DNA from 3 places in the Pectobacterium versatile genome. Region 1 is predicted to be linked to each of the others. Evidence: predicted binding sites of a transcription regulator. Region 1 holds the regulator's gene; each other region holds the start of a gene.
The links. The regulator PurR, encoded in region 1, represses purine synthesis genes. The targets are predictions, from matches to a motif close to CANGCAAACGTTTGCNTG.
Positions count from the first base shown of each region.

Region 2: the regulator PurR is predicted to act here: its motif matches at 1,255-1,272, upstream of purH (bifunctional phosphoribosylaminoimidazolecarboxamide formyltransferase/IMP cyclohydrolase).
Region 3: the regulator PurR is predicted to act here: its motif matches at 1,778-1,795, upstream of purE (5-(carboxyamino)imidazole ribonucleotide mutase).

Region 1 covers NZ_CP034276.1:2,880,381-2,884,234, forward strand. Annotated here, with positions in the region: gene EIP93_RS12985 (C40 family peptidase) at 1-629, shown strand, start outside; gene cydH (cytochrome bd-I oxidase subunit CydH) at 731-820, opposite strand; gene purR (HTH-type transcriptional repressor PurR) at 1,212-2,237, shown strand; gene cfa (cyclopropane fatty acyl phospholipid synthase) at 2,569-3,720, shown strand; gene EIP93_RS13005 (riboflavin synthase) at 3,784-3,854, opposite strand, start outside.
Region 2 covers NZ_CP034276.1:297,938-301,791, reverse strand. Annotated here, with positions in the region: rRNA gene EIP93_RS01360 (16S ribosomal RNA) at 1-810, opposite strand, end outside; gene purH (bifunctional phosphoribosylaminoimidazolecarboxamide formyltransferase/IMP cyclohydrolase) at 1,414-3,003, shown strand; gene purD (phosphoribosylamine--glycine ligase) at 3,021-3,854, shown strand, end outside.
Region 3 covers NZ_CP034276.1:3,448,362-3,452,215, forward strand. Annotated here, with positions in the region: gene EIP93_RS15670 (DoxX family protein) at 1-71, opposite strand, end outside; gene ppiB (peptidylprolyl isomerase B) at 493-987, shown strand; gene lpxH (UDP-2,3-diacylglucosamine diphosphatase) at 998-1,720, shown strand; gene purE (5-(carboxyamino)imidazole ribonucleotide mutase) at 1,899-2,408, shown strand; gene purK (5-(carboxyamino)imidazole ribonucleotide synthase) at 2,405-3,475, shown strand.

The sequences.
Region 1 (3,854 bases):
CGAGCAAAGTGACAGAAAAAAAACCGTCACGAACGCAAAGCAGCACGCCCGCGCTAGTGAAAAAAAATCTTAAAAAGCTGAAGCCTGAAGAAGAGAAACAAACAACCGCCCAAGCCAGAGTCAAAACAGGACTGAAGAAGACCGCACTCAAGGGGAAAGCGGATAAGAATCCAGCACCGACAGAAAAAGGAATGGCGCTAAGCGCCGCGCATAAAAAACGCTATCAACATGCCAAAACAACCGCAATGAATAAGTTGATGAGTCAGATAGGTAAGCCTTATCACTGGGGCGGTTCCTCTCCCTTTACCGGATTCGACTGTAGCGGACTGGTTTATTACGCCTACAAAGATGTCGTTAAGATCCAAATTCCACGCACCGCAAACGAAATGTATCACCTGCGTGATGCCGCTCCGATTAAAAAGAGTGAGCTGGAAAGTGGCGATCTGGTCTTCTTCCGCATCAATAATCGTGGCGCAGCCGATCACGTCGGGGTTTATCTGGGTGAAGGGAAATTTATTCAGTCGCCGCGGACAGGGTCAGATATTCGTATCAGCAAGTTGAGTGAAGATTATTGGCAGGAGCACTACGTTGGCGCGCGTCGCGTGGTCACACCGCAGACGATTCGTTAAGAGTGATAATAGATTACATACGTCGAACAGAAACGATTCAGACACGTTTTATGTAACATCAACGTGTCTGAATACCTAACCCGCACAAAATCATCGTTCGGTTAGTTCAGCACCGCTGTAAAACTAAACACGATGATCACAGCCAACGAACCAATGGTTGTCAGCAAAGACATCTTCAGATCTGTATCCATAAAATACTCCTTAATTAGCGAACAAATTTTATCTGAAAGCTTCGTCTAAAAAGCCCCCCCCTTCACAGCCAAATCCGCGTTTAGGTAGTTAAAGCTACAAATAATAGGGTTATTACGATTCTTTCATAATTCTAGCGAAAAATCTCGGACGAATGCATCACTAATAGTATAAATTAGCCCTTTCACTTTCATGATAAATCGGACACAATCCGCTGTTTATGAAAGCGCTGCGTATCAGTCGAAAAACGTCAACCCAGATCCCTTCGGTATAACATTCGGCATTCTCCTTCTGAAATCCTGTTTTTTAGCTTAGAAGAAGAACATTAAACGTAGGCAAACGATTAACAATATACTTACGTCTGTAACAGGTAAGTTCAGGAGTCATTTTTAGATGGCAACGATTAAAGATGTGGCAAAACGTGCTGGCGTTTCCACCACAACCGTATCGCACGTGATCAATAAAACACGTTTCGTCGCCGAAGAGACTAAGGCAGCCGTCAGGGCAGCAATCAAAGAATTGCACTATTCACCCAGCGCCGTCGCCCGCAGCCTCAAAGTTAATCACACTAAATCTATCGGCTTGCTGGCTACTTCCAGCGAAGCCCCCTATTTCGCCGAGATCATTGAAGCCGTTGAAAACAGCTGCTATGCCAAAGGCTACACGCTGGTGCTATGTAATTCGCATAACGACATCGGCAAGCAACGCGCCTATCTTTCCATGCTGGCGCAAAAACGCGTCGACGGCCTGTTGGTGATGTGCGCCGAATACCCACCCGAGTTATTAGGCATGCTGGAAGATTATCGCAGCATTCCGATGGTCGTGATGGACTGGGGACAGATGCACAGCGATTTTACCGATACGATTATCGATAACGCCTTTGAAGGTGGTTATATGGCAGGTCGCTACCTGATTGAACGCGGCCATCGCGATATCGGCGCCATCCCCGGTACTCAAGAACGCAACACCGGCAGCGGACGCTACCTCGGTTTTTTGAAAGCGCTGAAGGAAGCCGACATCACCGTACGCGACGAATGGGTGGTTCGGGGCGATTTCGAACCGGAATCCGGCTACAAAGCCATGCATCAAATTCTCGCACAGAAACAGCGACCTACAGCCGTATTCTGCGGTGGCGATATTATGGCGATGGGGGCTATCTGTGCGGCTGATGAACTGGGTCTGCGCGTACCGCAGGACATTTCGGTGATCGGTTATGACAACGTGCGCCACGCACGCTTCTTTACGCCTGCGCTGACCACCATCCACCAGCCAAAGGAGCGTCTGGGCCAGTCCGCGTTCTCTATGCTTCTGGATCGCATTACCAGTAAACGAGAAGATGCGCACGTCATTGAAGTACACCCGACGCTGATTGAACGTCGCTCGGTGGCAGACGGCCCCTACCTCGACTATCGCCGCTAGCCGCCGCTATTCTGTACAGACGATTTTCTTATTCCTGCCTGCTTCCTCTCTCTGCTTCAGCCAATTCTCTTGTAGGCTGGCTGAAGCCGTTATAATTCTATACCCTAAATAATTCGAGTTGCATGAAGGCGGCAAGCGAGGGAATCCCGATGAGCTTACTCAAGTAAGTGATTCGGGTGAGTGAACGTAGCCAACGTACATGCGGCTTGAAGTATGACGGGTATAATACCGTGTTTCATTTTCTCTGGTGACAGCCGATACCTCGGCTGTGATAAGTGTTGTCCAGGTGTGTTTTACGATACTTTTACATGTGAAAAGTTAAGGAGACATGATGGGTTTGCCTTATACAGAAGAATGGGATGATGAGACCGCACCCTGGTTCCACATCGTACAGGACATGTTAGCCACCGCGGATATCACCATCAACGGCACTCGCCCTTTTGACATCCGCGTGATCAACCCCAACTTCTTTAAGCGTATCCTGCGTGAGGGATCCCTAGGGCTGGGAGAAAGCTACATGGACGAATGGTGGGACTGTGAACGGCTGGATATGTTTTCCCATCGCGTTCTGCGCGCAGGGCTGGATACTCAACTGCCCCGCCGCCTGCACGACCTGACGCGTGTCGCCCTCTCCCGCATCACGAATTTGCAATCCCGCCGACGCGCTCAGGTTGTCGGTAAAGCGCATTACGATTTAGGTAATGATCTCTTTACCCTGATGCTAGATCCTTACATGCAATACTCCTGCGCTTATTGGAAACAGGCACAGACGCTGGAACAGGCGCAGGAAGATAAACTCACCATGATCTGCGAAAAGCTCCAGCTCAAATCAGGAATGACGCTGCTGGATATCGGCTGTGGTTGGGGCGGACTTGCCGAGTTCGCGGCACGCCACTACGGCGTTTCAGTTTACGGCGTCACTATTTCCAGAGAGCAGCAAATGCTGGCACAGCAGCGCTGTCAGGATCTGAACGTCACCATTGAATTACAGGATTACCGCGATCTCGATCGGCAATTTGATCGCGTGGTGTCAGTTGGCATGTTTGAACATGTCGGGCCGCGCAACTATGACAATTATTTCCGCGTCGTACGGCGTAATCTAAAACCCGATGGACTGTTTCTGCTACATACCATCGGGGCTAATAAGACCAACCCGCATATCGATCCCTGGATTCATAAATACATCTTCCCCAATGGCTGCATTCCTTCCATACAGCATATTGCGCAGGCGAGTGAGCCTTACCTGGTGATGGAAGACTGGCATAATTTCGGGTCTGATTACGATCGTACATTAATGGCCTGGCACGCTCGCTTTCAGCAGAACTCGCCACCGCTTTCCACACGCTATACGGCCCGCTTCCGCCGGATGTTCAGCTACTATCTTAACTTTTGTGCAGGGGCCTTCAGAGCAAGAAAACTTCAGCTCTGGCAGGTCGTGTTCAGCACGGATGGGATCGACGGTGGATTGCGCGTTGCGCGCTGACAGAAAAGAGAAAGCCGGACGGTAGAAACGCCGTCCGATTTACTAGAATCTGCAACGTAGGAATTACTCTTCCTTGCCGAGTTCGCTCGCCTGCTTGCTGGCTAACACTCGCTCGACGGTATCCACCACGGCCT
Region 2 (3,854 bases), 2.4 Mb from region 1:
GCGTGGACTACCAGGGTATCTAATCCTGTTTGCTCCCCACGCTTTCGCACCTGAGCGTCAGTCTTTGTCCAGGGGGCCGCCTTCGCCACCGGTATTCCTCCAGATCTCTACGCATTTCACCGCTACACCTGGAATTCTACCCCCCTCTACAAGACTCTAGCCTGTCAGTTTTGAATGCAGTTCCCAGGTTAAGCCCGGGGATTTCACATCCAACTTAACAGACCGCCTGCGTGCGCTTTACGCCCAGTCATTCCGATTAACGCTTGCACCCTCCGTATTACCGCGGCTGCTGGCACGGAGTTAGCCGGTGCTTCTTCTGCGAGTAACGTCAATCGATAAGGTTATTAACCTTACCGCCTTCCTCCTCGCTGAAAGTGCTTTACAACCCGAAGGCCTTCTTCACACACGCGGCATGGCTGCATCAGGCTTGCGCCCATTGTGCAATATTCCCCACTGCTGCCTCCCGTAGGAGTCTGGACCGTGTCTCAGTTCCAGTGTGGCTGGTCATCCTCTCAGACCAGCTAGGGATCGTCGCCTAGGTGAGCCATTACCTCACCTACTAGCTAATCCCATCTGGGCACATCTGATGGCGAGAGGCCCTAAGGTCCCCCTCTTTGCTCTTGCGAGGTTATGCGGTATTAGCTACCGTTTCCAGTAGTTATCCCCCTCCATCAGGCAGTTTCCCAGACATTACTCACCCGTCCGCCGCTCGTCACCCAGAGAGCAAGCTCTCCTGTGCTACCGCTCGACTTGCATGTGTTAGGCCTGCCGCCAGCGTTCAATCTGAGCCATGATCAAACTCTTCAATTTAAGATTTGTTTGATTTGCTGAACTCGCCAGCGATGCTCAAAGAATTAGTAACTGTTCATTCGTAATGAATTTTACTGTTGTTCACTCTTCAAGACTTTTTTATATCGTTAAGATACGGTCTTGTGAGTGCCCACACAGATTGTCTGATTAAATTGTTAAAGAGCAGTGCCACTTCATCGGTGGCGCGGCTGCATATGCTATGCTTTTCCGCTGTGAAGTCAAGTCATTACTGACTGCTTCGTTGAATCTTTTTGCTGTCACCACAACCGCGTATCGCTGTTGCCGTGTCAGTGGATGCGCATTATAGGGACTTCTCGTCAGGCCGCAATAGGTGTTTTAAAGAAAAATAACTGTTTGCTGCATTCCACAGCAAAACCCCGCTTTATACCTATTTTTGCACAAACTTATCCACAGAAAGCATTCTACTCAAAAATTGACGAGCATCACGCAAACGTTTTCGCTACAATTCACCCCGTTCAAAATCGTCGTATTTTGCGAACGCTAACTGAATATTTCTCTTTATTCCGCAATTATTGCTCTGACAAAGACGATATTCACATACCGTTCTTTACTGACTACCCAAATCCAGGGGATAACATCATCATGCAACAACGCCGTCCAATTCGCCGCGCTCTGCTCAGCGTTTCTGACAAAGCAGGTATTGTCGAATTTGCTCAAGCTCTGTCCCACCGTGGCGTCGAGCTCCTTTCAACGGGTGGAACAGCCCGTTTGCTGGCCGATGCTGGGTTAGCGGTGACAGAAGTCTCTGACTACACCGGTTTCCCGGAAATGATGGATGGGCGTGTGAAGACCCTGCACCCAAAAGTACATGGCGGCATTCTGGGACGGCGCGATCAAGATGATGCGATCATGACGCAGCACGACATCAAACCGATTGATATCGTCGTTGTGAATTTGTATCCGTTTGCTCAGACCGTCGCCCGTGAGAACTGCACGTTAGAAGATGCGGTTGAGAATATCGATATCGGTGGCCCGACGATGGTCCGCTCCGCCGCCAAGAACCATAAAGATGTGGCTATCGTAGTCAAGAGCAGCGACTACAGCACCATCATTAATGAAATCGACGCTAACGAAGGTTCACTGACCTACGAAACCCGTTTCGATTTAGCCATTAAAGCCTTCGAACACACTGCCACTTACGACAGTATGATTGCCAACTACTTTGGTGCACTGGTTCCGCCTTACCACGGTGATACCGATAAACCATCGGGCCACTTCCCGCGCACGTTGAACCTGAACTACATCAAAAAGCAGGACATGCGCTACGGCGAGAACAGCCATCAGCAAGCGGCCTTCTATATAGAAGAGAATATTCACGAGGCCTCTGTCGCCACTTCTACACAGTTACAAGGCAAAGCGCTGTCTTATAACAACATCGCCGACACCGATGCGGCGCTGGAATGTGTGAAAGAATTTGCCGAGCCAGCCTGCGTTATCGTTAAACACGCGAATCCGTGCGGCGTAGCGATTGGCAGTTCAATTCTTGATGCCTACGAACGCGCCTATAAAACTGACCCGACATCTGCATTCGGCGGCATTATCGCTTTCAACCGCGAACTGGATGAAGAGACGGCGCAGACCATCATCAGCCGCCAGTTTGTCGAAGTCATTATTGCCCCATCTGCCAGTGATGCCGCATTGAAGGTGACCGCAGCCAAACAAAACGTACGTGTCCTGACCAGCGGTAGCTGGCAGCAACGCGTTCCTGGTCTGGATTTCAAACGCGTCAACGGCGGTTTGCTGGTACAGGATCGCGATCTGGGCATGGTCGATGCATCTCAACTGCGTGTCGTGACCGAGCGCCAGCCGAGCGAACAGGAATTACGTGATGCCCTTTTCTGCTGGAAAGTGGCTAAGTTCGTTAAATCCAATGCGATTGTGTACGCACGCGATAACATGACCATTGGGATAGGTGCTGGCCAGATGAGCCGCGTTTACTCAGCGAAAATCGCCGGAATCAAAGCGAGCGATGAAGGGCTGGAAGTAAAAGGTTCCGCTATGGCGTCTGATGCGTTCTTCCCATTCCGTGATGGTATTGATGCCGCAGCTGCCGTTGGCATTACCTGCGTGATCCAACCGGGCGGGTCTATTCGTGATGATGAAGTCATTGCCGCCGCCAACGAACACGGCATTGCGATGATCTTTACCGACATGCGCCATTTCCGCCATTAATTCTGGAGCTGACCGAAATGAACATTTTAGTAATTGGTAATGGCGGACGCGAACACGCGCTGGCCTGGAAAGCCTCACAGTCACCGCTGGCGAAACATGTTTATGTTGCTCCGGGAAACGCGGGCACCGCACTTGAACCTGCGCTGACCAACGTCGATATCGCCGCAACGGATATTCCAGCGTTAGTCGCTTTTGCGCAGGCAAACCACATCGATCTAACCATCGTTGGCCCAGAAACACCGTTAGTTATCGGTGTTGTGGATGCGTTTCTGAGCGCTGGTCTAAAAATCTTTGGTCCAACGCAAGGCGCTGCACAGTTAGAAGGCTCTAAAGCCTTTACTAAAGATTTCCTGGCACGCCATAACATCCCGACAGCGGAATACCAGAACTTCACCGAAGTGGAACCCGCACTGGCTTATGTTCGCAGCAAAGGTGCACCAATCGTCATCAAGGCTGACGGATTAGCCGCTGGCAAAGGCGTGATTGTCGCCATGACTTTGCAGGAAGCGGAAAACGCCATTCAGGATATGCTAGCGGGAAATGCATTCGGCGATGCCGGACACCGTATCGTGGTGGAAGAGTTCCTTGATGGCGAAGAAGCCAGCTTCATCGTCATGGTGGATGGCAAGAATGTGCTGCCGATGGCAACCAGTCAGGATCATAAACGCGTCGGGGATAAAGACACTGGCCCGAATACCGGTGGCATGGGCGCTTATTCGCCGGCTCCGGTCGTGACCGATGAAATCCACCAGCGAGTGATGGATCAGGTAATTTGGCCGACCGTGAACGGCATGGCCACTGAGGGAAATACCTACGTCGGTTTCCTGTATGCCGGCCTGATGATTTCTGCC
Region 3 (3,854 bases), 570 kb from region 1:
ACGCGCAAAAACAGTTTGCCAAAATCCGGTTTGTCTAATAAACGATTAACACTATCCAGAATACCCAGCATAGTTCACCTATCTCTTTAGAGTTATTTATGAAGAATAAGAATTACTCTCAGATTAATCTGAGCCACAAAAAAAGAACACGTTGATTACGCAAAACATTGATCTGGGGCAACAAAAATCTCATTCAAATTAATTAACTATTATTTGAAATTTTGATCAATTTATTTGTTTTTAAAAGTCCCTATTGCCTGATTAACACCTTATTGCGCACTATTATTAAGCACACATATTATGTGACGACTACCAAAATCAGAGTAGTAAACCTTTTTATACGATTTTCTCATCTATCCAACCGCCAACAACGGTGCGGTAAGCGCGAAGTACTGACTCAATCGACCAGTTATGCTATAACAGCGCTCTTGTTGTTCACCGTCTTTTGTGAACTGCACTCTTAATCACTAAGGCTATCTAGGGTTCATTATTATGATTACGCTTCATACCAACCACGGCGATATCGTCATTAACACGTTTGCAGACAAAGCGCCGGTTACCGTAGAAAACTTCCTGAACTACTGTCGCAGCGGTTTTTATGACAACACGATTTTTCACCGCGTGATTAATGGTTTTATGATTCAGGGCGGCGGCTTCGCTCCCGGCATGGATCAGAAAGAAACCAATGCGACAATCAAAAATGAAGCCAACAACGGCCTGAAAAATACCCGTGGCACGCTGGCGATGGCACGTACCAACGATCCGCACTCTGCAACTGCCCAGTTCTTTATCAACCTCGTTGATAACGATTTCCTGAACTTCCGTTCAGAGCGTGCCGATGGTTGGGGCTACTGCGTATTCGCTGAAGTCACCGAAGGCATGGACGTTGTTGATAAAATCAAAGGCGTTGCTACCGGCCGCAGCGGCATGCATCAGGACGTACCGAAAGAAGACGTGGTGATTACCCACGTAACGATCAGCGAATAATTCGACCTGCATGGCAACGCTGTTCATTGCCGATCTGCATTTAAGTGTTCATGAACCGGCGATTACCGCCGGTTTTCTGCGTTTTTTACGCCATGACGCGATCCATGCCGATGCGCTGTACATACTTGGCGACCTGTTCGACGCCTGGATAGGTGACGACGATCCTCAGCCGCTGCATGCGACTGTCGCCACGGAACTGTATGCCTTACATCAGCGCGGCATTCCCTGCTATTTCGTGCACGGTAACCGTGATTTCCTGATCGGTAAGCGTTTCGCCAAGCAAAGCGGAATGACGCTGCTGCCGACAGAAACGGTGCTCGATCTCTACGGCCAAAAGATTCTCATTCTGCATGGCGATACGTTGTGCACTGACGATCGGCATTACCAACAATTCCGCCGTCGGGTACACAACCCATTTATTCAGCGACTCTTCCTGCTATTACCGTTGTCACTACGTATGAAAATTGCGGCGAAGATGCGGGCAACCAGCCAGCACGAAAACCAAAAAAAGTCGCAGCAGATTATGGATGTCAATCACGACGCCGTACTTGCACGCTTACGGCATTATCAGGTGGAGACGATGATCCACGGCCACACGCACCGTCCAGCCATTCATCAGGTCGATCTCGGTGAATCGTCTGGTCGTCGCGCCGTTCTCGGGGCCTGGCATGAAGAAGGGTCGATGATTAAGGTCACGCCACAAAATATCGAACTGATTTCCTTCCCATTTTAATGCGTTTCTTGACATTGACTTAACGGTCTCTCGCCTTATCCCCCCTGCATTTCCGCATACGCAACCGTTTTCCTCGCCATAATGGCGTGATATGCTCTACGCCCTCAACGCCAGACCCTCCCTGTCTGGCCGACGCGAACGCGTCACGAACACGTACAATCACAGGAGCGTTACAGGCATGTCATCCAACGTTGCCCCGGCTAAAATTGCCATCGTCATGGGTTCAAAGAGTGACTGGGCCACCATGCAGTTTGCTGCGGAAATCCTCACCACGCTGAACATTCCTTTTCATACCGAAGTCGTTTCCGCACACCGGACGCCAGACAAGCTATTCAGCTTCGCTGAGCAAGCGGCACAGAACGGTTTTGATGTGATTATCGCGGGCGCAGGCGGCGCAGCACACCTGCCGGGTATGCTGGCAGCGAAAACGCTGGTTCCCGTGCTTGGCGTGCCGGTACAAAGCTCAACGCTGAGCGGGGTAGACAGCCTGTATTCCATCGTCCAAATGCCGCGTGGTATTCCGGTCGGCACGTTGGCGATTGGCAAAGCGGGCGCGGCGAATGCGGCTCTGCTGGCCGCACAAATTCTTGCCCTGCACGACAAGGGCATCTCTGCCCGACTGGCAGACTGGCGTCAGGCGCAAACCGATGATGTGCTCTCTCATCCCGATCCGCGGGAGGAGGCATGAAACCGGTCTGCGTATTAGGCAATGGTCAGTTGGGCAGAATGCTGCGTCAGGCTGGTGAACCGCTAGGCATTGCAGTTTACCCAGTGGGACTGGATGCAGAGCCGGAATCGGTTCCGTTTCATAACAGTGTCATTACCGCCGAAATCGAACGCTGGCCGGAAACGGCTCTCACCCGTGAGTTGGCCGAGCACACGGCGTTTGCAAACCGCGATATCTTCCCGCGTCTGGCCGATCGCCTGACGCAAAAGCAGCTGCTGGACTCGCTGAATCTGGCAACTGCTCCTTGGCAGTTGCTGGCTAGTGCCGATGAATGGCCACACGTCTTTGCCTCATTAGGTGAACTCGCTATCGTTAAACGTCGCGTCGGTGGTTACGACGGCCGCGGGCAGTGGCGCTTGCGCGATGGCGAACAGCAAACGCTGCCCGCTGACTGCTACGGCGAATGCATCGTTGAGCAAGGCATTAATTTTTCTGGCGAAGTCTCGCTGGTGGGTGCCCGCAATACGCACGGCAAATGTGTGTTCTACCCGCTCACTCATAATCTGCATCAGGATGGTATTCTGCGCACCAGCGTGGCTTTCCCTCAGCCCGATCCGCAGTTGCAGCAGCAGGCCGAACAGATGCTGTCCGCAATAATGAATGCGCTGGGTTATGTGGGTGTGATGGCGATGGAATGCTTTATTGTTGGCGACCACCTGCTCATTAACGAGCTGGCTCCGCGCGTACACAATAGCGGACACTGGACGCAAAATGGCGCGTCGATCAGCCAGTTTGAGCTGCACCTGCGCGCCATTCTGGATCTGCCGCTGCCAGTACCGGTTGTCGAAACACCGTCGGTGATGGTCAACCTGATCGGCACTGACGTGAATATCGACTGGTTGGCGCTGCCGCTGGTACACCTGCACTGGTATGAGAAAGACGTTCGTCCTGGTCGCAAAGTTGGACACCTCAATCTACCGTCGTCGGATACCGCACAGTTGCAACGCACGCTGCAATCGCTGGCACCTCTCTTACCAGAGGAATACCACAGCGGTCTGGCGTGGGCAGAAGAAAAGCTCACCGCCTGACAGATCGGTGACCATTATCCGGCAGGTTGCAATCTGCCGGATAACTCTCGTCTGAGGTGATGCAACAGCAGGAACTGCGCCATCGATACGTCCGAAAAAGAGAAAAACCATCATTACGCGTGACATCAGCAAAATTGCGTTTATTATTTCATCTGCCCTTTATTTTATTTATTGTTCATTTTTCATCACTCAGCAATTAAATAAAGCATCAATAACGAGCCGTTAAAAATATTTAAAATAAAGTATCAAGATTGATATTTTAATTTGCGCGGAAATTTATTAAAATATTTCCCGTCAATTCATTTCTGTGATCGCCTCAATATTATTCGCTGACCACCACGATATAGAATGCCGCCACAAAACAGTATTGACCTACTGA